Regions from separate parts of the Leclercia sp. GHBNCSD genome, predicted to be linked through region 1. Evidence: predicted binding sites of a transcription regulator. Region 1 holds the regulator's gene; the other holds the start of a gene.
The links. Region 1 encodes Fur, which represses iron uptake genes when iron is present. Its sites were predicted from a motif close to ATAATAATGAGAACNACTATCAA; they were not measured.
Positions count from the first base shown of each region.

Region 2: bfd (bacterioferritin-associated ferredoxin) is a predicted target of Fur. The motif match lies at 3,426-3,448, and genes of this name have one in related genera.

Region 1 is NZ_JBQVYO010000001.1:567,636-583,694, forward strand. Features, by position in the region: gene kdpD (two-component system sensor histidine kinase KdpD) at 1-1,532, shown strand, start outside; gene kdpE (two-component system response regulator KdpE) at 1,529-2,206, shown strand; gene pgm (phosphoglucomutase (alpha-D-glucose-1,6-bisphosphate-dependent)) at 2,306-3,946, opposite strand; gene seqA (replication initiation negative regulator SeqA) at 3,971-4,513, opposite strand; gene ybfF (esterase) at 4,697-5,470, shown strand; gene ybfE (LexA regulated protein) at 5,599-5,886, shown strand; gene fldA (flavodoxin FldA) at 6,042-6,572, shown strand; gene fur (ferric iron uptake transcriptional regulator) at 6,863-7,309, shown strand; gene chiQ (ChiQ/YbfN family lipoprotein) at 7,465-7,794, opposite strand; gene chiP (chitoporin ChiP) at 7,841-9,247, opposite strand; gene glnS (glutamine--tRNA ligase) at 9,681-11,348, opposite strand; gene nagE (PTS N-acetyl glucosamine transporter subunit IIABC) at 11,528-13,477, opposite strand; gene nagB (glucosamine-6-phosphate deaminase) at 13,806-14,606, shown strand; gene nagA (N-acetylglucosamine-6-phosphate deacetylase) at 14,663-15,811, shown strand; gene nagC (DNA-binding transcriptional regulator NagC) at 15,820-16,059, shown strand, end outside.
Region 2 is NZ_JBQVYO010000001.1:2,401,770-2,417,828, reverse strand. Features, by position in the region: gene rplW (50S ribosomal protein L23) at 1-216, opposite strand, end outside; gene rplD (50S ribosomal protein L4) at 213-818, opposite strand; gene rplC (50S ribosomal protein L3) at 829-1,458, opposite strand; gene rpsJ (30S ribosomal protein S10) at 1,491-1,802, opposite strand; gene ACT3IC_RS11635 (prepilin peptidase) at 2,192-2,665, shown strand; gene bfr (bacterioferritin) at 2,649-3,125, opposite strand; gene bfd (bacterioferritin-associated ferredoxin) at 3,197-3,391, opposite strand; gene tuf (elongation factor Tu) at 3,568-4,752, opposite strand; gene fusA (elongation factor G) at 4,820-6,934, opposite strand; gene rpsG (30S ribosomal protein S7) at 7,031-7,501, opposite strand; gene rpsL (30S ribosomal protein S12) at 7,598-7,972, opposite strand; gene tusB (sulfurtransferase complex subunit TusB) at 8,097-8,384, opposite strand; gene tusC (sulfurtransferase complex subunit TusC) at 8,392-8,751, opposite strand; gene tusD (sulfurtransferase complex subunit TusD) at 8,751-9,137, opposite strand; gene ACT3IC_RS11585 (helix-turn-helix transcriptional regulator) at 9,137-9,859, opposite strand; gene fkpA (FKBP-type peptidyl-prolyl cis-trans isomerase) at 10,024-10,842, opposite strand; gene ACT3IC_RS11575 (protein SlyX) at 11,079-11,297, shown strand; gene slyD (peptidylprolyl isomerase) at 11,350-11,949, opposite strand; gene ACT3IC_RS11565 (YheV family putative zinc ribbon protein) at 12,044-12,244, opposite strand; gene kefB (glutathione-regulated potassium-efflux system protein KefB) at 12,256-14,061, opposite strand; gene kefG (glutathione-regulated potassium-efflux system ancillary protein KefG) at 14,061-14,615, opposite strand; gene ACT3IC_RS11550 (ABC transporter ATP-binding protein) at 14,737-16,059, shown strand, end outside.

The sequences.
Region 1 (16,059 bases):
CCGCCAGAACCCCGGACAACCGGGCATTCAGCGACAAATGGCGGATCCAGCTGCGCGGCTGTCTGGTGGCGGTGCTGCTCTGCGCGCTGATCACCTTTGTTGCCAGCCAGTGGCTACCCGGCTTCGATGCCGCCAACCTGGTGATGATCTACCTGCTGGGTGTGGTGATCGTGGCCCTGTTTTACGGCCGCTGGCCCTCGGTGCTGGCGACGGTGATCAACGTCATCAGCTTCGATCTCTTTTTTATCGCCCCGCGCGGCACCCTGGCGGTGTCGGATGTGCAGTACGTCCTCACCTTCGCCGTGATGCTGGCGGTAGGTTTGCTTATCGGCAACCTGACGGCGGGGGTGCGCTATCAGGCGCGGATCGCCCGTTACCGAGAGCAACGCACCCGCCAGCTGTATGAGATGTCGAAGGCACTGGCGGTGGGCCGCGCACCGCAGGATATCGTCCAGACCAGCCAGCAGTTTATTCACTCCACCTTTAACGCCCGCAGCCTGATCCTGCTCCCGGATCGCGAAGGCAAACTCGCCCCCCTCACCCCGGCTTCGGGCATCACGCCTTGGGATGAGGCCATTGCCCACTGGAGCTTTGATAAAGGCCAGCCTGCGGGAGCAGGCACCGACACGCTCCCGGGTGTACCCTATCAGATCCTGCCGTTGCAGCGTCAGGGGGTGCTGATTGTCGAGCCGGCTAACCTGCGCCAGCTGATGATCCCCGAGCAGCAGCGGCTGCTGGAGACCTTTACCCTGCTGGTGGCGAGCGCGCTGGAGCGGCTGGCGCTCACCGCCAGCGAAGAACAGGCGCGGTTAGCCAGCGAGCGGGAGAGCATTCGCAATTCGCTGCTGGCCGCCCTCTCCCACGATCTGCGCACGCCGCTGACGGTGCTGTTCGGTCAGTCGGAGATCCTGACCCTCGACCTGGCGGCAGAAGGCTCCCGCCACGCTATCCAGGCCAGCGAGATCCGCCAGCACGTGCTGAACACCACCCGGCTGGTGAACAACCTGCTGGATATGGCGCGGATCCAGTCCGGCGGCTTTAACCTGAAAAAAGAGTGGCTGACGCTGGAAGAGGTGATCGGCAGCGCCTTAAAAACCCTTGAGCCGGGGCTGGGTGGCCGGCATATCGCGCTCGCGATGTCCGATCCCCTGGCGTTGATCCATGTGGATGGCCCGCTGTTTGAGCGGGTGCTGATTAATCTGCTGGAGAACGCCGCGAAATATGCGGGCAGCAAAGCGCAAATCGGCATTGACGCCAGCGTCACCCCGGACCAGCTCCAGCTGGAAGTCTGGGATAGCGGCCCGGGCATTCCGGCGGGTCAGGAAGAGGCTATCTTTGATAAATTCGCCCGCGGAAATAAGGAGTCCGCCATTCCCGGCGTCGGACTGGGGCTGGCTATCTGCCAGGCGATTGTGGAGGTGCACGGCGGCACCATTACCGCCCATAATCGCCCCGAAGGGGGGGCCGGTTTTTGTGTTACACTGCCGCTTGATGCCCCACCCGAGCTGAATGACTTTCCAGAGGATTTGTGATTAACGTCCTGATTGTTGAAGATGAACTCGCTATCAGTCGTTTTCTGCGTGCCGCGCTGGAAGGTGAAGGGTTGCGCGTTCACGATGCCGGGACGCTACAGCGAGGCCTGATTGAAGCCGCCACCCGCAAGCCGGACCTGGTGATCCTCGATTTGGGCCTGCCGGACGGCGACGGCCTCGACTTTATCCGGGAGGTGCGCCAGTGGAGCCAGATGCCGATCATCGTGCTCTCCGCCCGTCTGGAGGAGACCGACAAAATTGCCGCACTCGATGCCGGTGCCGACGACTATCTCAGTAAGCCGTTTGGCATTGGCGAACTGCAGGCGCGTCTGCGCGTCGCCCTTCGCCGCCACGCGACCACCGCCCCCGTCGACCCGGTGTATACCTTTTCGGATATTCGTGTCGATCTGGCCTCGCGCCGCATTCAACGCGGTGAGGCTGAAATCCACCTGACCCCCATCGAGTTCCGCCTGCTGGCGGTCCTGCTCAACAATCACGGCAAAGTTCTTACCCAGCGCCAGCTGTTAAGTCGGGTCTGGGGACCGAATGCGGTGGAGCATAGTCACTACCTGCGCATCTATATGGGGCACCTTCGCCAGAAACTCGAAACGGATCCCGCGCGCCCACAGCATCTGTTAACCGAAACAGGGATTGGCTACCGCTTTATGCTTTGAACACAAAAAAGCCCGGTGGCGCTCACGCTTACCGGGCCTACAAAATAGAAGCAGTTGTAGGCCGGGCAAACGCAGTGCCGCCCGGCGCACAAACCGCAGTTATGCGTTTTTCAGCACTTCGCTGACAATCTCTACCGCTTCTTTCTCAATCTGCTGGCGGTGTTCCGCACCGAGGAAGCTTTCGCAGTAAATCTTGTAAGCATCTTCCGTACCGGATGGACGCGCCGCGAACCAGCCGTTCTCGGTCATCACCTTCAGACCGCCGATTGAGGCACCGTTGCCCGGTGCCGCCGTCAGACGGGCGGTGATCGGGTCGCCTGCCAGGGTGCTGGCACTGACCATGTCAGGTGAGAGCTTAGAGAGCGCCGCTTTCTGGGCGGAGGAGGCAGAGGCCTGGAGACGGTTGTAGCTCGGCGCACCGAAACGGGCGGCCAGCTCATCGTAGTGCTCCTGCGGGTTCTTACCGGTGACGGCAGTGATCTCCGCCGCCAGCAGGCACATGATGATACCGTCTTTGTCGGTAGACCACGGCGTACCGTCGAAGCGCAGGAAGGAGGCACCCGCGCTCTCTTCGCCGCCAAAGCCGAAGCTGCCGTCGAACAGACCGTCTACAAACCACTTAAAGCCCACCGGCACTTCCACCAGCTTACGGCCCAGGTCGTTAACCACACGGTCGATCATTGCGGAGGAGACGAGGGTTTTACCGACGGCAACCTCTGCCCCCCACTGAGGACGATGCTGGAACAGGTAGTTGATCGCCACCGCCAGATAGTGGTTTGGATTCATCAGGCCCGCAGGCGTGACGATACCATGACGGTCGTAATCCGGGTCGTTGGCAAAGGCGAGGTCGAACTTGTCGCGCAGCGCCAGCAGGCCAGCCATCGCACACTCGGAGGAGCAGTCCATACGGATTGCACCATCTTTATCCAGGTGCATAAAGCGGAAGGTCTGATCGACATGATCGTTAACGATGGTCAGATCCAGCTTGTAGTGCTCCGCAATACGCTTCCAGTATTCAATACCGGAACCGCCCAGCGGGTCGACGCCCAGCTTAAGACCCGCTTTCTGGATCGCCGCCATGTCGACGATATCTGCCAGTCCTTCAACGAAAGGCTGCACCAGATCCTGCTCTTTCACGTGGCCGGAGGCCATCGCCTCGTCCAGAGAGATGCGCTTCACGCCTTTCAGGTCATCAGCCAGCAGCGCGTTGGCGCGATCTTCCACCACTTTCGTGACGTTAGTGTCAGCCGGGCCGCCGTTGGGTGGGTTGTATTTGATGCCGCCATCTTCTGGCGGGTTGTGGGACGGCGTGATCACAATGCCGTCAGCCTGCGCGCCGCCCTTCTGGTTATGCACCAGGATGGCGTTAGAAACGGCAGGGGTCGGCGTATAGCCGTTGTTTTCCTGAATGATGACATCCACGCCGTTGGCCGCCAGCACCTCCAGTACGGAGATAAACGCTGGCTCTGACAGGGCGTGTGTATCCTTACCCACGTAACACGGACCGGTGACGCCGTTTTTGGCACGCTCTTCCGCGATGGCCTGAGCAATGGCCAGAATATGCGGCTCGTTAAAGCTATGGCGTACCGCACTGCCGCGGTGCCCGGATGTACCAAACTTAACTGCGTGTTCTGCGTTGCCCACTTCCGGCTTCAGCACGTAATACTGTGCGGTAAGCTGGGCGACGTTAATCAAATCGCTCTGTTGTGCAGGTTGACCCGCACGATTGTGATTTGCCATTGCCTGGTCCTTCTGATGCAAGGGTTAGATAGTTCCGCAAACCTTATCAATCAATTCCACCGGGAACTGCATCGACTGCATGATGTGTTCGATCATGCTGCGTTTACGTCCGGTATTGGTATTGGTGATCACCCAGTACGGTGTACCAGGGAGGTGCTTGGGTTTAGTTTGATTGCCATTCTGTAACAGCGTTTGCTCGTCACCCGCGAAGTAGACACGCGTGCGACCATGCAGTGACTCCGTCGCATCGGCAAACGCGTTGTGATCCAGTGAATAGAGTGTAGTCAGCACCAGCATAAAGCGGTTAACTGCTTTCTTCTGCTCAGCGTATTCGTCAGAAAGCAGCAGTTCGCGCATCGCACGCACTTTGTCTTTTACCTGCGTCAGCGGCTTTTCCTGGGCGACGGCAACGGGCTGGCGCGTCTCTTTGGGGGCTGGAGCGGCAGACTGCGAGGCGGCGGCCATTTTGAGCATGCGCCGTAAAATGTCGGACGCGCTCTCACCGATATGCCGCGTCTGGCTGGCAATATACTGATAGAGTTCGTCATCAACTTCGATTGTTTTCATCTTAATCCAGTGCGATATCTTATCTGAATACAAGTCGTTGGGAGTATAAGGTCAAAACCCAACAGCGGATAGCGTCAAGCCAGGATAGCGGCAAAAGTCAGAATTAACTGTCTCCTTGCAGCCGGACGGCAGAATGGTCAACATGATACCCTAACCTGACATACGTAAAAAAAGAACTTTGCCATGAAATTGAATACCCGAGCGCAATCTGCACAATCGCCGCACAATAATTCTCCCATCGTCCTGGTGCATGGTCTGTTTGGTAGTCTGGATAATCTTGGCGTACTGGCACGGGATCTGGTGCAGGATCACGCGCTGCTGCAGGTAGATATGCGCAACCACGGCCTGTCGCCGCGCTCGCCGCAGATGACCTACGCCGATATGGCCCAGGATCTGCTGGATACGCTGAATGAGCATAATATTGAAAAAGCGACCCTGATTGGTCACTCCATGGGTGGCAAAGCGGTGATGGCGCTGACGGCGCTTGCGCCGGAGCGCATTGCGGGCCTGGTGGTGATCGACGTGGCGCCGGTGGATTACGATGTGCGCCGCCATGATGAGATCTTCGCCGCTATCAACGCCGTCACGGACGCTGGCGTTAGCACCCGCCAGCAGGCTGCCGCGCTGATGCGTGAGCATCTGAACGAAGAAGGCGTGGTGCAGTTTCTGCTGAAATCCTTCGTCGACGGCGAATGGCGCTTTAACGTGCCGGTGCTCTGGGATCAATATGACCAGATCGTCGGCTGGCAGCCGGTGCCGGCGTGGCCGCATCCGACGCTGTTTATTACCGGCGGCAACTCCCCGTATGTAACCGAAGCGTATCGCGATGCGCTACTGACGCAATTCCCTCAGGCGCGTGCGCATGTCATTGCCGGCGCCGGACACTGGGTTCATGCCGAAAAACCGGACGCGGTGCTGCGCGCTATCCGTCGTTACCTCGCCGACACGGCAAATTGATTAAAAAGAGAGCGACTGGTCGCCAGCGGGCCTCCAGTCGTTGGCGTGCCGTTTTCGGTGATGTATGATGGCGCGCTTATCGCCCGGGCATTAGCAGGGTGTCTTGTTTCCCCCGAAGTCTCAAAATCATGGCCAAAGAACACACGGACCGCACGACATTAGATCTGTTCGCGAATGAGCGTCGCCCGGGACGACCGAAAACCAATCCGCTTTCGCGTGATGAACAGCTGCGCATCAATAAGCGCAATCAGCTTAAACGCGATAAAAGCCGCGGGCTTAAACGCGTCGAGCTGAAACTGAACGCTGAAGCCGTCGATGCGCTGAACGAGCTGGCGAATGCCCGTGATATCAGCCGCAGTGAGCTGATTGAAGAGATGCTGATTGCGCAGCTCGAGATATGGCACGGCAAAGCGTAAGTCAGAAAACTCCCCTTCTTATTGCTTTCATGTAGCACAGAGTGCAGTCCTGGGTGATTGCAGTTTCCGCAGGCTTCTCTGTTCTGCTATGATTGCCCTTATCCGTGGCTAAATTGCGCCACCATACCATTAAGTTTCAAGAGGTTATTTTACTCATGGCAATCATCGGCATTTTTTTTGGCAGCGACACGGGTAATACCGAAAATATCGCAAAAAACATTCAAAAACAGCTAGGTAAAGACGTTGCCGATGTGCATGACATTGCGAAAAGCAGCAAAGAAGATATCGAAGGCTACGATATCCTGCTGCTGGGCATCCCTACCTGGTACTACGGTGAAGCGCAGTGCGACTGGGACGATTTCTTCCCGTCTCTGGAAGAGATCGATTTCAACGGCAAACTGGTTGCCCTGTTCGGCTGTGGCGATCAGGAAGATTACGCAGAGTACTTCTGCGACGCTCTCGGCACCATCCGCGATATCATTGAGCCGCGCGGCGCCGTAATCGTTGGTCACTGGCCAACTGCTGGCTACCACTTCGAAGCCTCTAAAGGTCTGGCCGATGATAACCACTTCGTGGGTCTTGCCATCGATGAAGATCGCCAGCCTGAACTGACCGCTGAGCGCGTAGAGAAATGGGTTAAGCAGGTTCGCGAAGAGCTGCACCTCGACGATATTCTCAACGCCTGATCACACTGCGGCGCAACGCCATAGTTGCGCCGCATTGATAGGTAATATCAATCAAAATAATTGCTACAAATTTTTAACTTTTCCTGCCATACCTGTACAATGATCCAGGTTCAAACGGGTCACCCTGTAACAAGTTTGTTGGCGGTACCACGTTTTTATAAGCATACTTTACTTGAGACTTGCAGTTTTCATTAGGTCATGGCAGTTCTATAATGAGACGCATTTCCCAGGTGCATTTTCTGTCACTTCTTCTTTAGAAGTGAATCGTTTAGCAACAGGACAGATTCCGCATGACTGACAACAACACCGCATTAAAGAAGGCCGGACTGAAAGTCACGCTTCCACGGTTAAAAATCCTGGAAGTGCTTCAGGGTCCGGATAACCATCATGTCAGTGCGGAAGACTTATACAAGCGTCTGATCGACATGGGCGAAGAGATTGGTCTGGCGACCGTTTACCGTGTACTGAACCAGTTCGACGATGCAGGCATCGTGACGCGTCACAACTTTGAAGGCGGGAAATCCGTATTTGAACTGACGCAGCAGCATCACCACGATCACCTGATTTGCCTGGATTGCGGCAAAGTGATCGAATTCAGCGACGACTCTATCGAATCACGTCAGCGTGAAATTGCCGCCCGTCATGGCATTCGTCTGACCAACCACAGTCTCTACCTCTATGGCCACTGTGCCGAAGGCGACTGCCGCGAAGATGATCACGCGCACGACGCGAAATAATTCATCCGCCTGCTCCGAGCCAACCTGACGGTTGGCTTTTTTATGCCTGTCATAATGTAAAAAGCCCGGTGGCGCTGCGCTTACACGGGCCTACGGGTGATTTCACCCTGGTAGACCCGGTGAGCATCGCGCCACCGGGCGTTAAAAACAGCGAATTACTTGCTGTTATTACTGCGAATTTCCTGCCAGATTTTGTCGCAATTTTTGGTCACGTCCTGATTGTTACCCGTTTTGCGCGCCATAATACAGGCTTGGTAATCCGCCACTCGCACGCTTTCCTGGTTGGCAAACTGTTCGTGCTTCTTCTCCTGGCGCAGCACGTTCAGCACGCTCTGGCAGGCTTCGATTTTTTCTGGCGAACCTTCAGCGGTATTGATACAGGCGCTGTAGGCCTCTTTCAGACGGGTGTCTTCTCTCTGGGTCTGGGGTTGTGCGCAGGCGGCCAGTCCTGATGCCAGCAGCGCAACCAGTACGATTTTTTTCAGCATAGCAGTCTCCGATCGGCGGGGTTATCCCCCGCCGGGTGAGTCATCAGAAGATGGTGAACGGGGCGATAACCATAAATTTCACGTCACGCTCATCCTGGAAGATGTTGCCGTAGCCGCCGCCGTAGCTTGGGATGTCGGAATGGTTGTCATACTGCGTGAAGTGCAGTTTGAACATGGTGCCTTTCGCGCGACCGTCCTGCAGGGTGTAGATCGCATCCAGACTATAGGCAGACTCTTTGATCTTGTTAGAGGCGATATCTTCACGCTGGCCCGCGCTGTTGATCAGCCAGTCTGCTGGTTTTGCATCCCAGGCGTAAACATAAGAAGCACCGACGCTCCAGCCTGCGAGGTTCCAGTTGCTCAGGTCATACATCGCGCCGAAGAAGACCGCTTTTTCGCCGTTGGCGTTGAAGTCGGAGCGGTTATCCCACCACACGTCCAGACGACCGTTGGACGAAGCATAGGTTGGGGTCATGCGCTGCAGGAAATAGCCCTGCTGCCCTTCCGCCTTAACGTAAGTCCCTTCCAGACGTAAGTCGACCTGACCGACCTTATAACCCAGGGTCAGCGCCTGCAGCCATGCCGTGCCGTCGTAGATATCGTTCACGGTGCCGCTATCGGCTTTATCACGCGTGCCGTAGAACTGGTAGCTGGTAGAGAGGGGGCCGCCCACGATATCCAGTTTGTAGCTCGCTTTGGCAAAGTACTGATCGATGAAGCCTTCCGCCTGGCCAAACGCGGCTTCCAGAATCAGGTTATTTTTGAAATCGTACTTCGCGCCAAATGAGTGGAGATAATCAACGCGGGTTTTTCTGTCATTCTGATAGAACTTGTCCATCTCAAGATGCCAAGGCGCTTTGTACTCGTTGGTCCACATATACGAGAAACTCAGCGCCCCGCTGTCGCCGTAGTCAAAGTTTGCCCCGGCTTCGGCACCCTGGTAGGTACCTGGCATAAAGCTCCAGTGTGGCGCTAACAGGGTCTGGCCGGTTGGTTGCAGCCAGCCACCGCGCGCCCAGACCGGACCGTATTTAAATTTTGCTGCGGCTTTATACAGGCTGATTCCGCTCTTATCGCCGGACCAGTCCTCTTTGTAGGCTTTGTTGCTGGAGGAGAACGCAATTTCGTTCGGGTGGCCGCTGTCGCCATTTTCCGCCATTTCAATGGCCGTGAACGCAGCAAGATCAAGACCGAACATATCGGCGGCATAGCCGGACTGGAAATCGAGGTTGGCGTTCCAGGTGGAGTGAGCCAGGTTAGTTTTATATTTATCTGCTTCGACATCTTTACGGTCACGTTCACGCTGCCAGTAATAAATACCGCCCGTGAGCGTGGAATCATCAATAAAACCTTCGGCCTGGGCTTTCGGAGAAACCATCCAGCCTGACATTGCTGTTACACCGGCAATAGCCAGCGCTAGCGCACTACGTTTGCCACTGAACGTACGCATAATTAATCCTCTTTGACGTATTTAAAGCGCCTAAAACGGCGAAAAACAAAAAGTAAAAAGTGGAGGTAACCAGAAATACCCGCTTACATCTCCTCTCTGTAGACTATTTTTCGCGACGCGAATTATCAATGCTTTTCAGCGATCAAACGTCAGGATTATGACAAAGCGCACATATTTGATTGCTAATTGTAACAAAGCAAAGGAAGAAGAATATTTTATTAAAATAACAGGAATAATTAGCGAGTTATTTTTAACAGGCAGGCATTAAACAGCCATTCTGATAGCTATTACGGTGAATTTGCGAAAAGGAAGAAAAAGCGAACAGTTTTAAGAAAGGGAATTAATTCGCAACGCGAACATATGGTTAAATTCTGACCCGATTGTCTGGCAAAAAAAACGCCGCAATGCGCGGCGTTTATCAGAAAATGATCGGTTATTCGCCGACTTTCGTCCAGGTATCACGCAGACCAACGGTACGGTTAAACACCAGTTTATCGGCTGTGGCGTAGCGGCTGTCGAGGCAGAAGTAACCTTCGCGCTCAAACTGATACGCATTGCCGGCAACAGCCCCTTTCAGGGATGGCTCCGCAAAGCCCTGCTTGATCACCAGCGACTCCGGGTTAATGACCTCCAGGAAGTCCTCTGCGGCACCCGGGTTTGGCACGCTGAAGAGGCGATCGTACAGACGGATCTCAACCGGCAGCGCATGTGCCGCGCTGACCCAGTGGATAACGCCTTTCACCTTGCGGCCATCGGCAGGATCTTTGCTCAGAGTCTCGGCATCGTAGCTGCAGAAGATCGTGGTGATAGTGCCTTCAGCATCTTTTTCAACACGCTCAGCTTTGATCACGTAGGCATTACGCAGGCGCACTTCTTTGCCCAGCACCAGGCGTTTGTACTGCTTGTTCGCTTCTTCGCGGAAGTCGGCGCGATCGATCCAGATCTCTGCGCTGAACGGCACTTCACGGCTACCCATCTCCGGCTTGCTCGGATGGTTCGGCATGGTCACCAGCTCGCTTTCGCCCTGAGGATAGTTTTCGATAACCAGCTTAACCGGATCGATAACAGCCATCGCGCGCGGCGCATTGTCGTTCAGATCTTCGCGAATGCAGGATTCCAGCGACGCCATCTCAATGGTGTTGTCCTGCTTGGTCACGCCGATGCGTTTGCAAAACTCGCGGATAGATGCGGCGGTATAGCCACGACGACGCAGACCGGAGATGGTTGGCATACGCGGGTCATCCCAGCCTTCAACGTGCTTGTCGGTAACCAGCAGGTTCAGCTTACGCTTGGACATCACGGTGTATTCCAGATTCAGACGAGAGAATTCGTACTGACGCGGATGCACCGGAATGGAGATGTTATCCAGCACCCAGTCATACAGACGACGGTTGTCCTGGAACTCCAGCGTACATAAGGAGTGAGTAATGCCTTCCAGCGCATCGCTGATGCAGTGGGTGAAGTCGTACATTGGGTAGATGCACCACTTGCTGCCGGTCTGATGGTGATCGGCAAACTTAATGCGGTACAGCACCGGGTCACGCATCACGATAAATGGTGAGGCCATATCGATTTTAGCGCGCAGGCAGGCTTTACCCTCTTCGAAGCCACCGGCACGCATTTTTTCAAACAGCGCCAGGTTCTCTTCCACGCTGCGATCGCGGTACGGGCTGTTTTTGCCCGGCGCGGTCAGCGTGCCGCGGTATTCGCGGATTTCGTCAGCGGAAAGCTCGTCAACGTAGGCCAGACCTTTGTTGATCAGCTCTACGGCGTAAGCATACAGCTGGTCAAAATAGTCGGAGGAGTAGCAGATGTCGCCAGACCAGTTGAAGCCCAACCATTGCACGTCGTTCTTAATGGACTCTACGTATTCGATATCTTCTTTCACCGGGTTGGTGTCATCGAAACGCAGGTTGCATTGACCCTGATAGTCCTGCGCGATGCCGAAGTTCAGGCAGATCGATTTCGCATGACCAATATGCAGGTAGCCATTCGGCTCCGGCGGGAAACGGGTATGAACTGTGGTGTGCTTACCAGTGGCCAGATCTTCATCAATGATCTGACGGATAAAGTTGCTCGGGCGGGCTTCAGCCTCACTCATCGTGGATTCCTCAAAGCGTAAACGACGTATAACGGCATATGATCTTATAAGCCGGGCGTAGTGACAACCTTTAGTTACGCAAAAAACGGTCCCGGAAGAGAATTATGAGGGCGATTGCTGCAAAAAAAAGCGGCGGGGATATCCCCGCCGCTCAGGCACTAACGCTTACTCAGGAGCACTTATTTGCCTTTAATTTCATACAGAGGTGTCTGACCGGCCACAACCTGACCCTGCGCCTTAATGACCAGGCCGCTGAAGTCATCGATATTGCTGCAGACAACCGGGCTAATCATCGAGCGCGCGTTGGCGTTCAGGTAGTCGAGATCCATCTCCAGAACCGGCTGACCCGCCACCACTTCCGCACCCTCTTCGACCAGGCGTTTGAAGCCCTGGCCACCCAGCGCTACGGTATCGATGCCCATGTGGACAACGATCTCCGCCCCTTTGTCGGTTTCCAGGCAGAACGCGTGGTTGGTATTGAAGATTTTAACGATGGTGCCCGCCGCAGGCGACACAACGGTTTTCTCCGTTGGTTTAACCGCGACACCGTCACCCACGGCTTTACTGGCGAAGGCTTCATCAGGAACCTGCTCCAGAGCCACCACCTCACCGGTGACTGGCGAAACCAGTGCGGCAATGGTTACCGCATTTGGCACCGCCTGCGGTTTCGCAACCGGCGCGTCAGCCACGGGTGCGCTATCCGTTGAGGCAGCAGCGACCGGCCCACGGGCAACCACTTTTTTCATTTCGTCGCCGATAGATTCGGCCTTCGCACCCACGATAACCTGGATGGTTTGTTTGTTCAGTTTCACCACACCAGACGCGCCCAGGCGTTTACACATGGCATCGCTCACGCGCGCAGAGTCGCCAACGGTCAGACGCAGGCGGGTAATACAGGCATCAATGGCTTTCAGGTTATCGGTACCGCCTACAGCGGCAATGTAGCTGGTTGCCAGCTGAGTTAAACCTTCTTCGGTATTGCTGTTTGCTTCACTGGTTACGACGTCATCTTTTGTCTCTTCACGGCCCGGCGTTTTGAGGTTAAACATACGAATAACCGCGCTGAACAGGAGGAAGTAGATAACGAAGAACACCAGGCCCATCACCATCAGCATCCAGACATTGCTGCTTGCCGCCGGCAGGTTGTACATCAACACGTAGTCGATAGCGCCTGCGGAGAAGGAGAAGCCAGCATGGATACCCAGAAGAGTGGCCACAAACAGGCTGATACCGGTCAGGAAGGCGTGCATGAGATACAGCAGCGGCGCCAGGAACATGAACAGGAATTCCAGTGGCTCGGTCACGCCGGTCAGGAAGGCCGTGATCGCAACGGACAGCAGCATACCGCCAACCATTGGGCGACGCTCTTTCGGCGCAGCCAGGTACATTGCCAGCGCAGCGCCAGGCAGACCAAACATCATGATTGGGAAGAAGCCGGACATGAACATGCCCGCGGTGCCGTCGCCTGCGTAGAAACGGTTGATATCACCGTGGAACACGGCACCCGCCGCGTTGGTGAACTCACCAATCTGGAACCAGGCGATGGTGTTCAGCACCTGATGCAGACCCGTTGGGATCAGCAGACGGTTGATGAAACCGAAGATACCCGCACCCATTGCGCCCGCGGAAACGATCCACTCGCCACCCGCATGGATAGCGTGCTGCACCGGTGGCCACACGTAGCCAAAGATGGCGGCAAGGATCAGACAGAAAAAGCCCGTCGCGATCGGCACGAAACGTTTTCCGCCGAAGAAGCTCAGGAAGTCAGGGAGTTTGATACCTGCCCAGCGGTTGTAGACGGCACCACCGACGAGGCCGGTAATGATACCCGCCAGTACGCCCATGTTGATTTCAGGGTTGATGGTCACCATCGCTTTCGTGAGGATGAAGTAACCCACGGCCCCGGCCAGTGCCGCAGCACCAGCGCTGTCTTTTGACCAGCTTGACGCCACACCGATGGCAAAAATCAGCGCCAGGTTGTCAAAAATTGCGCCGCCAGCCTGAGCAATAAACGGCACGTTAAGAAGATCGGGTTGCCCGAATCGCAGCAGGAGCGCTGCAACCGGTAGCACGGCGATAGGGAGCTGCAAAGCCCTACCGAGGCGCTGGAAAAAACCTAAAATATTCATCCTATTCCCCCTACGAGACCCTTTGTTAAGGCTCGCGCATAAACTATGTTTTTTTATTGTGTAACGAACGATAAATACAGTTGATGATTCACTGGCTTTGAGAGTGTCTGAAAAATTAATTCGTATCGCAAATTAAACGCGTACTTTTTGTGAGTTTTGTCACCAAATATTGTTTCTTCCCCTCCCCTGTACTGGCAAACAGTGAAAACTTATTTTATGATACGAAAAATCAGGACGGATTGACCCCTCTCGGTGTGAAACAGGTTAGGCTTATATCATACCCCGACAAGCAATCCGCCAACTTTTACTAAAACTTCAGAGGTGAATAATGAGACTGATCCCCCTGGCAACCGCAGAACAAGTCGGCAAATGGGCTGCTCGCCATATCGTACAACGTATCAACGCGTTCAAACCGACAGCCGATCGTCCTTTTGTACTGGGTCTGCCTACCGGTGGCACACCTCTTACCGCCTATAAAGCACTGGTTGAGATGCATAAAGCGGGCCAGGTTAGCTTTGAACATGTTGTCACCTTCAACATGGACGAGTATGTAGGCCTGCCAAAAGAGCACCCGGAGAGCTACCATAGCTTCATGCACCGGAACTTCTTTGATCACATTGATATTAAACCGGAAAATATTAATCTGCTGGACGGAAATGCCCCGGATATTGATGCAGAGTGCCGTCATTACGAAGAAAAAATCCGTGCTTACGGTAAAATCCACCTGTTCATGGGTGGCGTCGGTAACGACGGTCATATCGCCTTCAACGAACCTGCTTCTTCTCTGGCCTCCCGTACCCGTATCAAAACCCTGACACATGACACCCGTGTGGCAAACTCCCGTTTCTTTGATGGCGACGTTAACCAGGTACCAAAATATGCCCTGACCGTTGGCGTGGGTACCCTGCTGGATGCGGAAGAAGTGATGATTCTGGTGCTGGGCAGTGTAAAAGCGCAGGCGCTGCAGGCGGCGGTAGAAGGCAACGTCAACCACATGTGGACCATCAGCTGTCTGCAACTGCATCCGAAAGCAGTTGTGGTATGCGATGAACCGTCTACCATGGAACTGAAAGTGAAGACGTTGAAGTATTTCAACGAATTAGAAGCAGAAAATATTAAAGGTCTGTAATGTGACGCCGTCTCTGCCTGCAGAGACGGCATGCTATTTTTAAACCGGGGGTCGTTATGTACGCTTTAACCCACGGTCGGATTTATACCGGCCATGAAATTCTGGATGACCATGCGATCGTTATCGCCAATGGCCTGATTGAACGTGTCTGCCCACTGGCCGAACTGCCAGCGGACATTGAACAACGCTCGCTCAATGGAGCAATCATCTCCCCCGGTTTTATCGACGTACAGCTTAACGGCTGTGGCGGCGTGCAGTTCAACGATACTGCCGAAGCCGTCACCGTTGAAACGCTGGAAATTATGCAGCGCGCCAATGAAAAATCGGGCTGCACCAGCTACCTGCCGACGCTTATTACCACCAGCGACGACCTGATGAAGCAAGGCGTTCGCGTGATGCGTGAATATCTGGCGAAATATCCACACCAGGCGCTGGGTCTGCACCTTGAGGGGCCGTGGCTGAATATCGTCAAGAAAGGCACCCATAATCCTGATTACGTCCGTAAACCTGACGGTGAACTGGTTGATTTTCTCTGTGCCAACGCGGATGTGATCACCAAAGTGACCCTGGCGCCAGAAATGGTCGATCCTGAGGTGATCCGCAAGCTGGCGGGCGCAGGTATTGTGGTCTCTGCAGGGCATTCCAACGCCACGCTAAAAGAGGCCAAAGTGGGCTTCCGCGCCGGTATCACCTTCGCGACCCATCTTTATAATGCTATGCCTTATATTACCGGACGCGAACCCGGTCTCGCCGGGGCGATCTTCGACGAACCAGATGTCTATTGCGGCATTATTGTTGACGGTTTACATGTCGATTACGCCAACGTGCGTAACGCTAAGCGCCTGAAAGGTGACAAACTGTGTCTGGTAACAGACGCCACGGCACCAGCTGGGGCAAATATTGAACAGTTCATTTTTGCTGGTAAAACAATATACTACCGGAATGGACTCTGTGTGGATGAGAACGGAACGTTAAGCGGCTCGGCTCTGACCATGATCGAAGGCGTGCGCAATCTGGTTGAACATTGCAGCATTGCCCTCGATGAAGTGCTGCGTATGGCAACGCTCTATCCGGCACGCGCGATAGGCGTAGATAAACAGCTGGGCAGTATTGCACCGGGGATGGTCGCTAACCTCACCGCATTCACACACGATTATAAAATCATCAAGACCATCGTTAATGGTAACGAGGTCGTTACAGAGTAAGCGAAAGTATGACACCTGGCGGACAAGCTCAAATTGGCAACGTTGATCTGGTAAAACAGCTGAACAGTGCGGCGGTTTATCGACTGATTGACCAGCACGGACCCATCTCGCGGATTCAGATTGCAGAACAGAGCCAGCTTGCCCCCGCCAGCGTGACGAAAATTACCCGTCAGCTTATTGAGCGCGGGCTGATTAAAGAAGTGGATCAGCAGGCCTCCACCGGAGGCCGTCGCGCTATCTCAATTGTT
Region 2 (16,059 bases), 1.8 Mb from region 1:
CTGTCCGTGACGTTTAACTTTCCCTTTAACTACCAGGGTGTTAACGACTTCGACTTCGACTTCAAACAGTTTCTGCACAGCAGCTTTGATTTCTGCTTTGGTCGCGTCTTTAGCAACTTTGAGAACGATGGTGTTAGTTTTTTCCATCGCAGTAGACGCTTTTTCAGAAACGTGCGGTGCGCGCAGCACCTTCAGCAGACGTTCTTCACGAATCATGCCAGCATCTCCTCAACTTGCTTAACAGCATCAGCAGTCATTACGACTTTGTCGAAGGCGATCAGGCTAACCGGGTCGATACCAGTCGCATCGCGTACGTCAACCTTGTGCAGGTTACGTGCGGCCAGGAACAGGTTCTCGTCCAGCTCACCGGTGATGATCAGCACATCTTCCAGAGCCATGTCTTTCAGTTTCTGTGCCAGCAGCTTAGTTTTAGGCGCTTCTACAGAGAAAGATTCGACAACGATCAGACGATCCTGACGTACCAGCTCGGACAGGATGCTTTTCAGCGCGCCGCGGTACATCTTTTTATTAACTTTTTGACTGTGGTCCTGCGGGCGAGCAGCGAAGGTCACGCCACCGGAACGCCAGATCGGGCTCTTGATAGAACCTGAACGCGCACGGCCAGTACCTTTCTGGCGCCACGGCTTTTTGCCGGAACCAGTTACTTCAGCACGAGTCTTCTGAGCACGAGTACCCTGACGAGCACCAGCTGCATAAGCAACAACAACCTGGTGAACCAGCGCTTCGTTGAAATCACGACCGAAGGTAGTTTCGGAAACAGTCAGCGCGCTCTGCGCGTCTTTCAATACTAATTCCATTGCTATCCCCTTACGCCTTCACAGCTGGTTTAACGATCAGGTCGCTACCGGTTGCACCCGGGACCGCACCTTTAACCAGCAGCAGGTTGCGCTCAGCGTCAACACGTACTACGTCCAGGCTCTGAACGGTTACACGTTCGTTACCCAGCTGACCTGCCATTTTCTTGCCTTTGAACACTTTGCCCGGAGTCTGGTTCTGACCGATAGAACCCGGAACGCGGTGAGACAAGGAGTTACCGTGAGTAGCGTCCTGGGTACGGAAGTTCCAGCGCTTAACGGTACCAGCAAAACCTTTACCTTTAGAGGTACCGGTTACGTCAACTTTTTTAACTTCAGCAAACAGTTCGACGCTAATGTCCTGACCTACGGTGAACTCTTCGCCTTCAGCCAGGCGGAATTCCCACAGACCACGGCCAGCTTCTACGCCAGCTTTAGCGAAGTGACCCGCTTCTGGTTTGGTTACACGGTTAGCTTTTTTAGCACCAGTGGTAACCTGAATAGCGCGGTAGCCATCGTTAGCCAGATCTTTAACCTGAGTAACGCGGTTTGCTTCAACTTCGATTACGGTTACTGGGATAGAAACGCCATCTTCAGTGAAGATGCGGGTCATACCCACTTTTTTACCGACTAAACCAATCATTGTATCAACCTCTCAATCGCTCGATGACCTGATTAACCCAGGCTGATCTGCACGTCTACACCGGCAGCCAGATCCAGACGCATCAGAGCATCAACGGTTTTCTCAGTTGGCTCAACGATGTCAACCAGACGCTTGTGAGTGCGGATCTCGTACTGATCACGCGCGTCTTTGTTAACGTGCGGGGAGATCAGAACGGTAAAGCGCTCTTTGCGGGTCGGCAGCGGGATCGGACCACGGACTTGCGCACCAGTGCGCTTAGCAGTCTCGACGATTTCCGCGGTTGATTGATCGATCAGACGATGATCAAACGCTTTAAGGCGGATACGGATTCTTTGGTTCTGCATGAGACCAGAGCTCCAATTATTTTATAAACGAAAATGATCACTACTCAGACCCATTACGATTGATGGGAGAGTGTAACCGTTCTTACGTAGCTCCCCGATTGGGAGCATTGTTAGGCAACTGAAAAAGATTGCTGCCCGGGGTTCAGATTGAACCAGCTGTCAATTACGACAAGCCCGCGCATTATACGTAAATCTGGGCAGGACGCAAGCCCAGTTTAGAAAATAGACGGCAGAGCTCAATTTTGCGTGTCCCCTCGTAAATGCGGTGCAATCGTACATTGTCGTGAAAACGGCCAGGAAGACCTCTCGCATCGTTTTAGTTTGCCGTTTGTTTCACCCTTGGGGTTACATGGAATATGGGCGCAAACATTCCATTGAGGTTTACGCCAATGCTTACTCTCCTCCCCTTCTTGTTTGCCTACCTTGGATTAACAGCACTGTTAGTTCGCGAGGATCTCCGGTCACATCTGCTTCCGGACCGATATCTCTGCCCGCTACTATGGGTTGGTCTGCTTTATCACCTCTGTCTTCAACCCGAGCGGCTGCCTACTGCCGTCGCAGGGGCGATAGCGGGATACACAGGATTCGCGATTATTTATTGGAGTTACAGACTGCTGCGTAAGCGTGAAGGGCTGGGTTACGGTGACGTAAAGTATCTGGGTGCGCTGGGCGCATGGCATGGATGGTGCGTACTTCCTGTGCTGGCATTATCAGCAGCTTTGCTGGCTACGCTTTATCTTCTCATCCTGGCGATGTGTAAACCCGGGGAACAGATATTAAAAAACCCACTGCCATTTGGACCTTTCATGGCGGCAGCGGGTTTAATGATGAGTGGGCAAAGCCTGATCAGCTTTCCACTTTAATTTGCGACTGGAGGTAATTTTGCAGCCCAATTTTACTGATAAGATCCAGTTCTGTTTCCAGCCAGTCGATGTGCCCTTCTTCATCGGCCAGAATCTCAATCATCATATCGCGGCTGACGTAGTCATGAACGCTGTCTGCATAAGCGATAGCTTCACGCAGATCTTTCGCCCCTTCGAGCTCCAGCGTCAGATCCGAACGCAATATCTCTTCGACATCTTCGCCGATACCCAGCTTGCCGAGATCCTGCAGGTTGGGAATACCCTCGAGGAACAGAATACGCTCGATGTACTTATCAGCGTGCTTCATCTCATCGATGGACTCATGGTATTCAATATCGTTGAGGCGAGTCAGACCCCAGTTTTTGAACATTCTCGCATGGAGAAAGTATTGGTTGATTGCGACAAGCTCATTTCCCAATAATTTATTGAGATAACTTATGATTTTGATATCACCTTTCATTATAGTCCCTCCGCTTCCACTCATTGAAGCGTAGATGGGGCTACAGGGATGTCAAAAGAAAAGTATGAGCCTCAGGCAATCTCTTTGTATTCCGGGATCTGCATCAATTCGTCCTGCATAATCTCGCGGGCAGCGCGAACGCACTTACCGCATTGATTTCCAACCGGAACAAACTTACGCAACTGCTGAAAAGATTGAGGATGAAACTGGCGAACGGCCTGACGAATTTTTTTATCACTCACACCGTTACATAAACAAACGTACATAACCACTCCCGTTCAAAATATGGGCAAAGTGTAAGTGAGAATAATTATGATTACAATAGCACAAGCACGAAGATGCGGGACGGGAGCGAACAAAAAATACGAAAATTTGTGACAGCCATAAACGCTGAAAACAAAAAAGGACGCCGAAGCGTCCTTTTTAATTCAGGGATAATTAATTAGCCCAGAACTTTAGCAACAACACCCGCGCCAACGGTACGGCCGCCTTCGCGGATTGCGAAACGCAGACCATCGTCCATTGCGATTGGGTGGATCAGGGTAACAACCATTTTGATGTTGTCGCCTGGCATTACCATCTCAACGCCTTCTGGCAGTTCGATGGTACCGGTCACGTCAGTAGTACGGAAGTAGAACTGTGGACGGTAGCCTTTGAAGAACGGAGTATGACGGCCGCCTTCGTCTTTGGACAGGATGTACACTTCAGATTCGAACTTGGTGTGTGGCTTGATTGAGCCTGGCTTCGCCAGAACCTGACCACGTTCGATTTCTTCACGCTTGATACCACGCAGCAGAACACCAACGTTCTCACCAGCACGGCCTTCGTCCAGCAGTTTGCGGAACATTTCAACGCCAGTACAGGTAGATTTCGCAGTCTCTTTGATACCAACGATTTCAACTTCTTCACCCACTTTGATGATACCGCGCTCTACACGACCGGTAACAACGGTACCACGACCGGAGATGGAGAATACGTCTTCGATTGGCAGCAGGAATGGCTTGTCGATAGCACGCTCTGGTTCTGGGATGTAAGAATCCAGGTAGCCAGCCAGTTCGATGATTTTCTCTTCCCACTCAGCTTCGCCTTCCAGCGCTTTCAGCGCGGAACCACGAACGATTGGGGTATCGTCGCCTGGGAAATCGTACTGAGACAGCAGTTCACGAACTTCCATCTCTACCAGTTCCAGCAGCTCTTCGTCATCAACCATGTCGCATTTGTTCAGGAACACGATGATGAAAGGAACGCCTACCTGACGACCCAGCAGGATGTGCTCACGGGTCTGAGGCATTGGGCCGTCAGTCGCAGCAACAACCAGGATCGCGCCGTCCATCTGCGCAGCACCGGTGATCATGTTTTTAACATAGTCGGCGTGGCCTGGGCAGTCTACGTGTGCGTAGTGGCGAGTCGGGGTGTCATATTCAACGTGAGAAGTGTTGATGGTGATACCACGAGCTTTTTCTTCTGGTGCGTTATCGATCTGGTCGAATGCACGAGCAGAACCACCGTAGGTTTTAGCCAGAACGGTAGTGATTGCAGCGGTCAGGGTAGTTTTACCGTGGTCAACGTGGCCGATAGTACCAACGTTGACGTGCGGTTTTGTACGTTCAAATTTTTCTTTAGACACGGCTATATTCCTTACTATAGTGCCCCCTCACCGAGGGGGCACGGGACTTAGATTTTAACCCTACGGCTTATTTACCACGGGCTTCAATTACGGCCTGAGCAACGTTGTTCGGCGCATCATCATACTTCAGGAACTCCATGGAGTAAGAAGCACGACCTTTGGTCAGAGAACGCAGCTGAGTTGCATATCCGAACATTTCAGACAGCGGAACTTCAGCGTGGATCACAACGCCAGTAACGTTAGTTTCCTGACCACGCAGCATACCACGACGACGGCTCAAGTCACCGATGACGTCACCGGTGTTCTCTTCAGGCGTTTCTACTTCAACCTTCATGATTGGCTCAAGCAGAACTGGTTTCGCTTTCTTAAAGCCTTCTTTAAAGGCGATAGAAGCAGCCAGTTTAAACGCCAGTTCAGAGGAGTCAACGTCATGGTAAGAACCGAAGTGCAGACGAATACCCATGTCTACTACCGGGTAACCAGCCAGCGGACCAGACTTCAGCTGCTCCTGGATGCCTTTATCAACGGCAGGGATGTATTCGCCAGGAATTACACCACCTTTGATGTCGTTGATGAACTCGTAACCTTTAGGGTTAGAGCCCGGCTCCAGTGGGTACATGTCGATCACAACGTGACCGTACTGACCACGACCACCAGACTGCTTAGCGTGTTTACCTTCAACATCGGTAACTTTCTGGCGAATTGCTTCGCGGTAAGCAACCTGAGGTTTACCCACGTTAGCTTCAACGTTGAATTCACGCTTCATACGGTCAACGATGATGTCCAGGTGCAGTTCACCCATACCAGCGATGATGGTCTGGTTAGATTCTTCATCAGTCCATACGCGGAATGATGGGTCTTCTTTAGCCAGACGGCCCAAAGCCAGACCCATTTTTTCCTGGTCAGCTTTGGTTTTTGGTTCAACGGCGATAGAGATTACTGGCTCTGGGAACTCCATGCGCTCCAGAATGATCGGGTGATCTGGGTTACACAGGGTATCACCAGTAGTCACGTCTTTCAGACCGATAGCAGCAGCGATGTCACCCGCGCGAACTTCTTTGATCTCTTCACGTTTGTTCGCGTGCATCTGTACGATACGACCGAAACGCTCACGTGCAGCTTTCACGGAGTTCAGGATGGTGTCACCGGAGTTAACCACACCAGAGTACACGCGGAAGAACGTCAGGTTACCAACGAACGGGTCGGTAGCGATTTTGAACGCCAGAGCAGCAAACGGCTCGTCATCACTTGCGTGACGCTCAGCCGGCGTGTCTTTACCGTCGTCCAGGATACCGTTGATCGCAGGAACGTCTACCGGGGATGGCAGGTAATCAATTACCGCATCCAGCATCGCCTGAACACCTTTGTTCTTGAACGCAGAACCACAGGTTACCAGGATGATTTCGTTGTTCAGAACACGCTGACGCAGAGCTTTTTTGATCTCTTCTTCAGACAGTTCTTCACCACCCAGGTATTTCTCCATCAGATCTTCTGAAGCTTCTGCAGCGGACTCGATCAGGTTCTGGTGCCATTCGTCAGCCAGGTCCTGCATGTCAGCCGGGATATCTTCATAAGTGAAGGTTACGCCTGCGTCTTCTTCATTCCAGTTGATGGCTTTCATTTTCACCAGGTCAACAACACCGGTGAAACCTTCTTCAGCACCAATCGCCAGCTGCAGCGGAACAGGGTTCGCGCCCAGACGGGTTTTGATCTGACCAACAACTTTCAGGAAGTTCGCACCCATACGGTCCATTTTGTTAACGAACGCAATGCGTGGAACTTTATATTTGTTTGCCTGACGCCATACGGTTTCAGACTGTGGCTGAACACCACCAACTGCGCAGTAAACCATTACCGCACCATCAAGAACACGCATGGAACGTTCTACTTCGATGGTGAAGTCAACGTGGCCCGGGGTGTCGATGATGTTTACGCGGTGTGGTTCATACTGCTTAGCCATACCAGACCAAAATGCAGTAGTCGCTGCGGAGGTGATGGTAATACCACGCTCCTGCTCCTGCTCCATCCAGTCCATGGTTGCGGCGCCGTCATGAACTTCACCGATTTTATGGTTTACACCGGTGTAGAACAGAATACGTTCGGTGGTAGTGGTTTTACCGGCGTCGATGTGCGCACTGATACCGATGTTACGGTAGCGTGCGATGGGTGTTGTACGAGCCATTTGATTCCTCGTTTATCTTTTTAGGCGTTCAGTTAAGTAACCCAAAGCGGGCTGCTTCGCTGAAGCGCCCGCCTGGTGACTAATACTCCGAAGGGATTACCAACGGTAGTGTGCGAACGCCTTGTTGGCTTCTGCCATACGGTGAACGTCTTCACGTTTCTTAACTGCAGTACCTTTGTTGTCTGCAGCGTCAGAAAGTTCGTTCGCCAGACGCAGAGCCATGGATTTATCACCGCGTTTACGAGCAGCTTCAACGATCCAACGCATTGCCAGAGCATTACGACGGACCGGACGGACTTCAACTGGTACCTGATAAGTAGAACCACCAACGCGGCGAGACTTAACTTCTACAGTCGGACGCACGTTGTCGAGAGCTACTTCGAAAGCTTCCAGTTCATTTTTACCAGAACGCTGAGCCAGGGTCTCCAGCGCGCTGTATACGATTGCTTCTGCAGTAGATTTTTTACCATCTACCATCAGGATATTTACAAATTTTGCCAGCAGTTCTGATCCGAATTTCGGATCTGGAAGAATTTTACGCTGACCAATGACGCGACGACGTGGCATGGGAATACTCCGTTGTTAATTCAGGATTGTCCAAAACTCTAAGAGTTTAGTGTGACATTAAGATAAATCAGTTTGGCCTTACTTAACGGAGAACCATTAAGCCTTAGGACGTTTCACGCCGTATTTGGAGCGAGATTGCTTACGGTCTTTAACGCCGGAGCAGTCAAGCGCACCACGAACGGTGTGGTAACGAACACCCGGAAGGTCTTTTACACGACCGCCACGGATCAGGATCACGGAGTGTTCCTGCAGGTTGTGACCTTCACCACCGATGTAGGAAGTCACTTCAAAACCGTTAGTCAAACGCACACGGCATACTTTACGCAGTGCGGAGTTTGGTTTTTTAGGAGTGGTAGTATATACACGAGTACATACGCCACGTTTCTGCGGGCAGGCTTCCAGCGCAGGCACGTTGCTTTTTGCAACTTTGCGTGCACGTGGTTTGCGTACCAGCTGGTTAACTGTTGCCATTAAATAGCTCCTGGTTTTAGCTTTTGCTTCGTAAACACGTAATAAAACACCCTCATACAATATGAGGACGCGAAATTTTAGGGCTACGTCGAAAAGGTGTCAAGAATTATACAGCGATCTCAGATCACCAGTTCATTTGGCCGGTGTGCTGGATGGCCAGATTGACGAAATCAGTATAGCTAACCACGTCAATTTTGGTTGAAATTTGACCAATTAGGCCGCGGGCCTCGATATCATCTTTAAGCGCTGAGACAGAGATGGGGGCATTACAGAGAATATCAACAAAGCGGCTACCTTCTACTGCCGCCAGAACGCCATCCTGGATCAGCAGCACAGTATCACCCTCACGCAGCATGCTTAACAGGCTTTCGATGTCGCAGTGCCAGGGGGAACGGCTCAGGGTATGGAGCATGCGCGCCTCAGAATGTCAGGATTGTGTCGTAGTGGGAAAGCTGTTCCCGCAGTAATGCCGGTGCAAGTACAGTCGCGTCCAGAATGAAGGGGGTATTCTCTTTCAGGCCGCGGGCCTGCAGTGAAGCTGCACAGACATAGAACGTCTCGATGTCATACAACGGCAGGACTTTAAATGTCGAGATGTAATCCCGCGCCAGCACCGCCTGCGGCTGCTGACCGGCAAGCAGCTGAAATACGCCGTCTCCGATAAAGAACACACCGATCTCTTCCGTCAGTGCAGAAGTGGCCAGTAACGCATCCAGCCCTTCCCTTCCAGCGGCACTGCCATGTGGGGCAGAATGAAATACAAACGCAACGCGGTTCATCAGAATTGCACCATACGATCGCAGGTTAAGGCAGCCTGTGCCAGCGCCCCAAGACCGCTAAGGGAGAAGCCCTCGTTAAGATTCGCGGCAGGCAAACCGAGACGTTGCGCTTCATTCGCATCGCTTACGCCCCGACGCAGAGCCGCCGCCACGCAGATATGCAGGGCAACGCCATGCTCCTGGTTCAGCGACTGCCAGGCCCGGACCAGATCGAACTCGTCTGATGCGGGAGAGGTCAGCTGGTTTGCGTTATACACCCCTTCCCGATAAAAAAAGACGCTGACCAGCTCATGTCCGGCCGCCAGCAGTGCGCGGGCAAACTGCAACGCGCTGCTGGCCTGCTGTGTACCGTATGCCGGGCCTGTCACCATTAATGCAAAACGCATTACTTCTCTTGCCCCAGGAAATCGCCGCTTTTGAACTGACGGATGTAGAGATAGACCGTGTGCTTGGAGATGTTGAGGCGATCGGCCACCTGGTTAATGGCGTCTTTAATATCAAAAATGCCTTTTTCGTAGAGGTTAAGCACGATCTGACGATTCTTGGCATTGTTGGAGACGTTACGATCGGCATTAACTTCTTCAATGGTGAATTCCAGCGTCTGGGTCACGAGATCTTCAACGGAAGAGGCAAAGTTTACTGTGGATCCAACATCCGGCGTTTCTGGCGGAATGAAGGTGTTCATGATCTGGGAGAACGGCACATCAAGGTTCATGTTGATGCACAGCAAACCAATCACGCGATGATCGCGGTTGCGGATCGCGATGGTCACGGACTTCATGAGAACACCGCTCTTCGCGCGGGTGAAATAACATTTGGAGACGCTGCTGTCCGCGCCGGTCATGTCGTGCAGCATACGCAGTGCAAGGTCAGTGATTGGCGAGCCGATTTTACGGCCAGTATGCTCACCATTGGCGATGCGGATGGCAGAACATTTCAGATCTTGCAGGGAGTGCAAAACGATTTCGCAGTGGGACCCAATGAGCATCGCTAACCCGTCCACTACCGCTTCGTAGGATTTCAGAATATCGAAATCGGTCTGATCGAAAGGACGTTGATCCAGCAAATCAAGTTCGCTGGTTTCGTTGGTTAAAAGCGACCTGGTCATGAAAAAAACACTCCTTTTCAGGAGCCTGTCGGTAGGTTTTCAGGGCAGGCTCATTATTTACACGGGCAATTAAGTTAATACAGCGTAGATAGCGCTTCCAGTGTTAATTATATCTATACCCCAATAAAAAAACCGCCGCTTCTGAGGCGGCGGTTTTAACCGGTTTACTTCTTGGTGGCTTCTGCCGGCGCTTCTGGCTTCGCGTCAGGCTTAGCATCCGCTTTCGGCGCTGGCTTGATGTCCAGCAACTCTACGTCGAATACCAGGGTGGAGTTAGCCGGGATACCCGGGACACCCGTTTTGCCATAAGCCAGATCCGGTGGGATGACCAGCTTGATTTTACCGCCTTTCTTGATGTTCTTCAGGCCTTCAGTCCAGCCAGGGATAACACCATCAAGACGGAATGAGAGTGGCTCACCGCGGGTGTAAGAGTTATCGAACTCTTTACCGTCGGTCAGGGTACCTTTGTAGTTCACAACGACGGTATCGCTGTCTTTCGGTGCCTCGCCAGTCCCTTCTTTCTCTACTTTGTAGACCAGGCCAGTAGGAGAAGTTTTTGCGCCTTTCTCTTTAGCGAAAGCGTCACGGAAGGTTTTGCCTTTCGCTTCGTTCTCAGCCGCGTCTTTCTCCATCTTCTCCTGCGCTGCGCCTTTCACGCGCGCTTCGAAAGCCTGCAGAGTTTGCTCGATTTCCTGGTCAGACAGTTTGCTCTTGTCTGCAAAAGCATCCTGTACGCCCGCGATCAGCTGCGCCTGATCCAGCTTGATGCCCAGTTTTTCTTGCTCTTTCAGAGAGTTTTCCATGTAACGGCCCAGAGATGCGCCCAGTGCGTAGGCTGATTTCTGGTCGTCATTTTTGAACGCCGCATTGCTGTCAGCAGTCGCAGCAGGTTTCGCCGCGGTATCGGCAGCGAAAGTCAGCGGCGCATGCAAAGCGACAGCCATCGTGGTCGCCAGCAGCGTTACTTTAAACAGTGATTTCATCCATTTCTCCAGGGCCGGGGACTCTCACCCCGTGTTAAGCGTAAATGAGTAGCGTACTATAAAACGTTGAGGAACAAATCTACAGGTAGACACCCCTGATTAGCACCACATTTCAGACTATTTTTGTTTAAATTAGTTTCGCAGCAAGGGGATGTTTACTGCGCGCAAGGATAATCTCAGGTAAAATTCGCCGCCGCCAGCCCCGGACGGGTTTAACGAAACAAACGAGGTGAATCATGCAGAATAGAGAGATGGAAGCACGTCTGGCTGAGCTTGAAAGCCGCCTGGCTTTTCAGGAGATCACCATCGATGAGCTGAATCAGACCGTCACCGCCCACGAGCTGGAGATGGCAAAGCTGCGGGATCTGATGCGTCTGTTAACGGAAAAAGTAAAAGCCTCCCAGGCATCGCACATCGCGTCGCAGTCGGAAGAGACGCCGCCACCCCATTATTGAGACGTAAAAAAAGCGGGAATATCCCGCTTTTTTGTGCCTTAAGGCGTAACGCTTAGTGGCAACCGCAGCCGCCGTTACCGCCGCAGCCGCCTTTACCGTGCTCGTGGCCATGGTCGTGGCCATGGTCGTGATCGTGGCCGTGACCACCGCAGCAGCCATCGTGACCGTGATCGTGGTCATGACCGTGCGCACCATGAACGTGGCCGTGAGCCAGCTCTTCTTCAGTGGCTTCGCGGATCGCAACCACTTCAACGTTGAACTTCAGGTTCTGGCCAGCCAGCATGTGGTTGCCGTCAACCACAACGTGGTCGTCTTCAACTTCGGTAATTTCTACTGGAACCGGACCCTGGTCAGTTTCAGCCAGGAAACGCATGCCAACCTGCAGCTCATCAACGCCCATGAAGACGTCTTTAGGAACACGCTGAACCAGGTTTTCATCGTACTGACCGTAAGCGTCGTTTGCGCCTACAGCAACGTCAAATTTGTCACCAACTTCATGACCGTCCAGCGCGTTTTCCAGGCCGGAGATCAGGGAACCGTGACCGTGCAGGTAGTCCAGCGGCGCACTCACCGGAGACTCATCAACCAACACACCGTCTTCTGTACGTACCTGATAGGCCAGGCTGACCACCAGGTCTTTTGCTACTTTCATGATATCTCCTGAGCGTGGGAAAATTGCTGGCGCAGATTGTAGCCGAATTCTGCACCCGTGTACCCTTTAGCTTAAAAAAACTCGGGGCATATCGCTAGTCCGGATGAAAAATGCCGATCACTTGTTCTTCTTTGCGAACGTGATCGCGCACTTCTTTATCGGCTTCACGCATCTGGTGACCGCACTTAACACACTCAACAATATCGATATTGTTCTCTCGCCACATGGCCAGTGAATCCTGAGCCTGGCAGGCCGGGCATTTCGCGCCGGCGATAAAACGTTTACGTACCGCCATTCTTTACCTCGTTATTCATATTCATCCCAGCCGTCCGGCTGCCGACGCTCCTGCTGCATCTCACGCTGGAAAATCTCTTCCAGCTCGCGACGCGCCTCCCGTACGCGGGAAATCTGCACCGTATCGGTGTGGACCGGCATCAACTCGCGCAGCATGCGCATATCAAGACGACGGAAATGTAACTGCGCGCGCTGGGCCTGATGAGGATGCATACCCAACGTCACTAATGCTTTACGCCCCAGCTCCAGCGCACTGGAGAAGGTCTCGCGGGTAAAATACTTTACCCCTGCCTGAAGCAGCTCATGTGCCTCAACACGCCCTCGCGCCCGGGCCAGGATGTGCAGATGGGGAAAGTGCTGCTGGCAGATCTCCACCAGCTTCAGGGTGTCTTCCGGATCATTACAGGTGATAACAATCGACTCCGCCGCCTCTGCGCCTGCGGAGCGCAGCAGTTCGACCTGTGTAGCATCGCCGTAATAGACCTTATAACCGTACTTACGCATCAGGTTTACCGCGCTGATGTCGCGCTCAAGCACCGTCACGCGCATTTTATTCGCCATCAGCAGACGCCCGATCACCTGCCCAAACCGCCCGAAGCCCACCACAATCACCTGCGGTTTATCGTCCTCCACAAAGGGCGCTTCATGCTCATCTTCCGGGGCATTCATCCGGCGAGACAGCTGCTTATCGATAAGCTTCATGAGCAGCGGCGTGGTCATCATCGACAGCGTCACGGTCACTAACAGCAGCGCCATCTGGTCATCCTGAAACAATCTCTGGGACGATGCTGTGGAGAAGAGCACAAAAGCGAATTCGCCCCCCTGGCTCAGCACCCCGGCAAGCTGCGCCTTTTCCGCCTGCCGCAGGCCGTAAACCCGCGCCAGCCCATACAGCACCGCCATTTTAACCGTGACCAGCACGGCAACGCTCATCACCACCCACAGGATATGGGTGTAGAGCACGCCGAGATTGAGCGCCATACCGACAGAGATAAAGAACAGCCCTAACAGCAGCCCTTTAAAGGGATCGATGGCAATTTCCAGTTCATGCCGGTACTCACTCTCCGCCAGCAGCACACCCGCGATAAAAGTACCGAGCGCCATCGACAGGCCCAGCGCATCCATAAACAGGGCCGATCCCAGCACCAGCAGCAGCGTCGCGGCGGTAAATACCTCGCGTACGCCGGAGGCGGCAATAAACCGGAACACCGGGCGGAGCAGATAGCGCCCTCCCACCAGCATGCCGGCAAAGGCCAACACCTTCATGCCGATCTTCATCCAGTCGAAATGCTCCTCTCCCGATCCTGCCAGCAGTGGAACCAGGGCCAGCGCGGGGATCACCGCCAGATCCTGAAACAGCAGGATCGAGAAGCCCAGCTGCCCCGCTTCGTTGCGGTTCATGCCCTTATCGCGCATCAGCTGTAACGCCATTGCCGTAGAGGACATCGCCAGACCAATCCCGCCAACCACCGCGGCCTGCCATGAGAACTGGGTCAGCATCAGGAGTCCACCGAGGATCACCGCGCTGCACAGCACCTGCGCGGCACCCACACCAAAGATCGAGCGCCGTAGTTGCCAGAGCTTCGTCGGGTTCAGCTCAAGGCCGATAATAAACATCAGAAAGACGACGCCCAGCTCCGAGAAGTGCAGGATTTCGTCCACATCGCTGATGAACCCCAGCCCCCACGGACCGATGGCGATGCCCGCCAGCAGATAGCCGAGCACCGCGCCAATCCCCAGACGCGATGCCAACGGCACCGCCACCACGGCGGCAAACAGGAACAACACGCCTGCCAGTAAAAGATCTGAGCCTTCCATCAGTGACCTCCCGTCAGATTTGGCCCCGCCAGCCACTCACCGTACGCGCGGGCATGGCTGGCCAGCTCATCCTGATGCTGCCGACGAGCCCAGTAGATAATGATCGGACTCAGCCAGTGCATGCGGCACATGGCCGCAGTCAGCTCGAACGGGCGTAAGATCTCGTTCATCGAGTAGCGGTTAAGCCCATCGTGGCGATACGCACTCTCCGGCTCGCCAGTGGTAATGACGCTCCGCCAGGACTTTCCCGCCAGCTGGTTTCCTCCCACCCCACTGGCAAATCCACGGCTCAGGACGCGATCCAGCCACTCTTTCAGCAGCGCGGGGCAGCTGTAGGTGTAGAGAGGATGCTGAAATACGATGACGTCGTGCTGACGCAGCAGCTCCTGCTCATAGGGAATATCGATAAAAAAATCGGGGTAGTGCGCGTAAAGATCGTGCACTGTCACATTACTTAGCTGTAATGCCGGTTGTAGCAAAACCCGGTTGGCGACCGAGTCCTGAGACTCCGGATGGGCATACAGCAGCAGCACTTTGGCTGTCTGGGACATCATTCCTCTCCCGGGTCGTCATCACTGTTGTTTTGGGCTACCATGGCACACCCACGCGGCGCGTGGCGGCACATTTAACCTGATTATAATGACAACTTAACATAGTCGGAACATACGGCGCTCTATGATTGTTTTCTCCTCATTACAAATTCGTCGCGGCGTACGTGTCCTGCTGGACAACGCTACAGCCACCATTAACCCGGGCCAGAAAGTCGGCCTGGTGGGCAAAAACGGCTGCGGTAAATCCACGTTACTGTCATTGCTGAAAAACGAAATCAGTGCCGACGGCGGTAATTTTACCTACCCCGGCAACTGGCAGCTGGCCTGGGTAAACCAGGAGACGCCAGCCCTGAGCGTACCGGCGATGGATTATGTTATCGACGGCGATCGGGAATACCGCAAGCTGGAAGCGGAGCTGCATGCCGCCAACGAACGCAACGACGGCCATGCGATTGCCACCGTGCATGGCAAACTCGACGCTATTGATGCCTGGACTATTCGCTCCCGCGCCGCCAGCCTGTTGCACGGCCTGGGATTCAGTAACGAGCAGCTGGAACGCCCGGTCAGCGATTTCTCCGGTGGCTGGCGCATGCGCCTTAACCTGGCCCAGGCGCTGATCTGCCGCTCTGACCTGCTACTGCTCGATGAACCGACTAACCACCTCGATCTGGATGCGGTGATCTGGCTGGAGAAGTGGCTGAAGAGCTATCAGGGCACGCTGATCCTGATCTCCCACGACCGTGACTTCCTTGACCCGGTGGTGGATAAAATTATTCATATCGAACAGGAAACGATGTTCGAGTACACCGGCAACTACAGTTCGTTTGAGCGCCAGCGCGCGGTACGCCTCTCCCAGCAGCAGGCGATGTACGAAAGCCAGCAGCAGCGCGTGGCGCACCTGCAGAGCTTTGTCGATCGCTTCAAGGCGAAAGCATCAAAAGCCAAACAGGCCCAGAGCCGCATTAAGATGCTGGAACGCATGGAGATGATCGCCCCGGCGCACGTCGACAACCCGTTCCACTTTAGCTTCCGCGCGCCGGAAAGCCTGCCCAACCCGCTGCTGAAAATGGAAAAGGTCAGCGCGGGCTATGGCGAGCGCATCATCCTGGACTCCATCAAACTCAACCTGGTGCCGGGTTCCCGCATCGGTCTGCTCGGGCGCAATGGCGCCGGTAAATCGACGCTGATTAAGCTGCTGGCGGGCGAGCTTACGCCGGTACGTGGCGATATTGGTCTGGCGAAGGGCATCAAGCTTGGCTACTTCGCTCAGCATCAGCTGGAATTTTTGCGCGCGGACGAATCGCCACTACAGCACCTGGCGCGTCTGGCCCCGCAGGAGATGGAGCAGAAGCTGCGGGATTATCTGGGCGGCTTCGGCTTCCAGGGCGATAAAGTGACCGAGAATACTGAGCGCTTCTCCGGCGGCGAAAAAGCGCGTCTGGTGCTG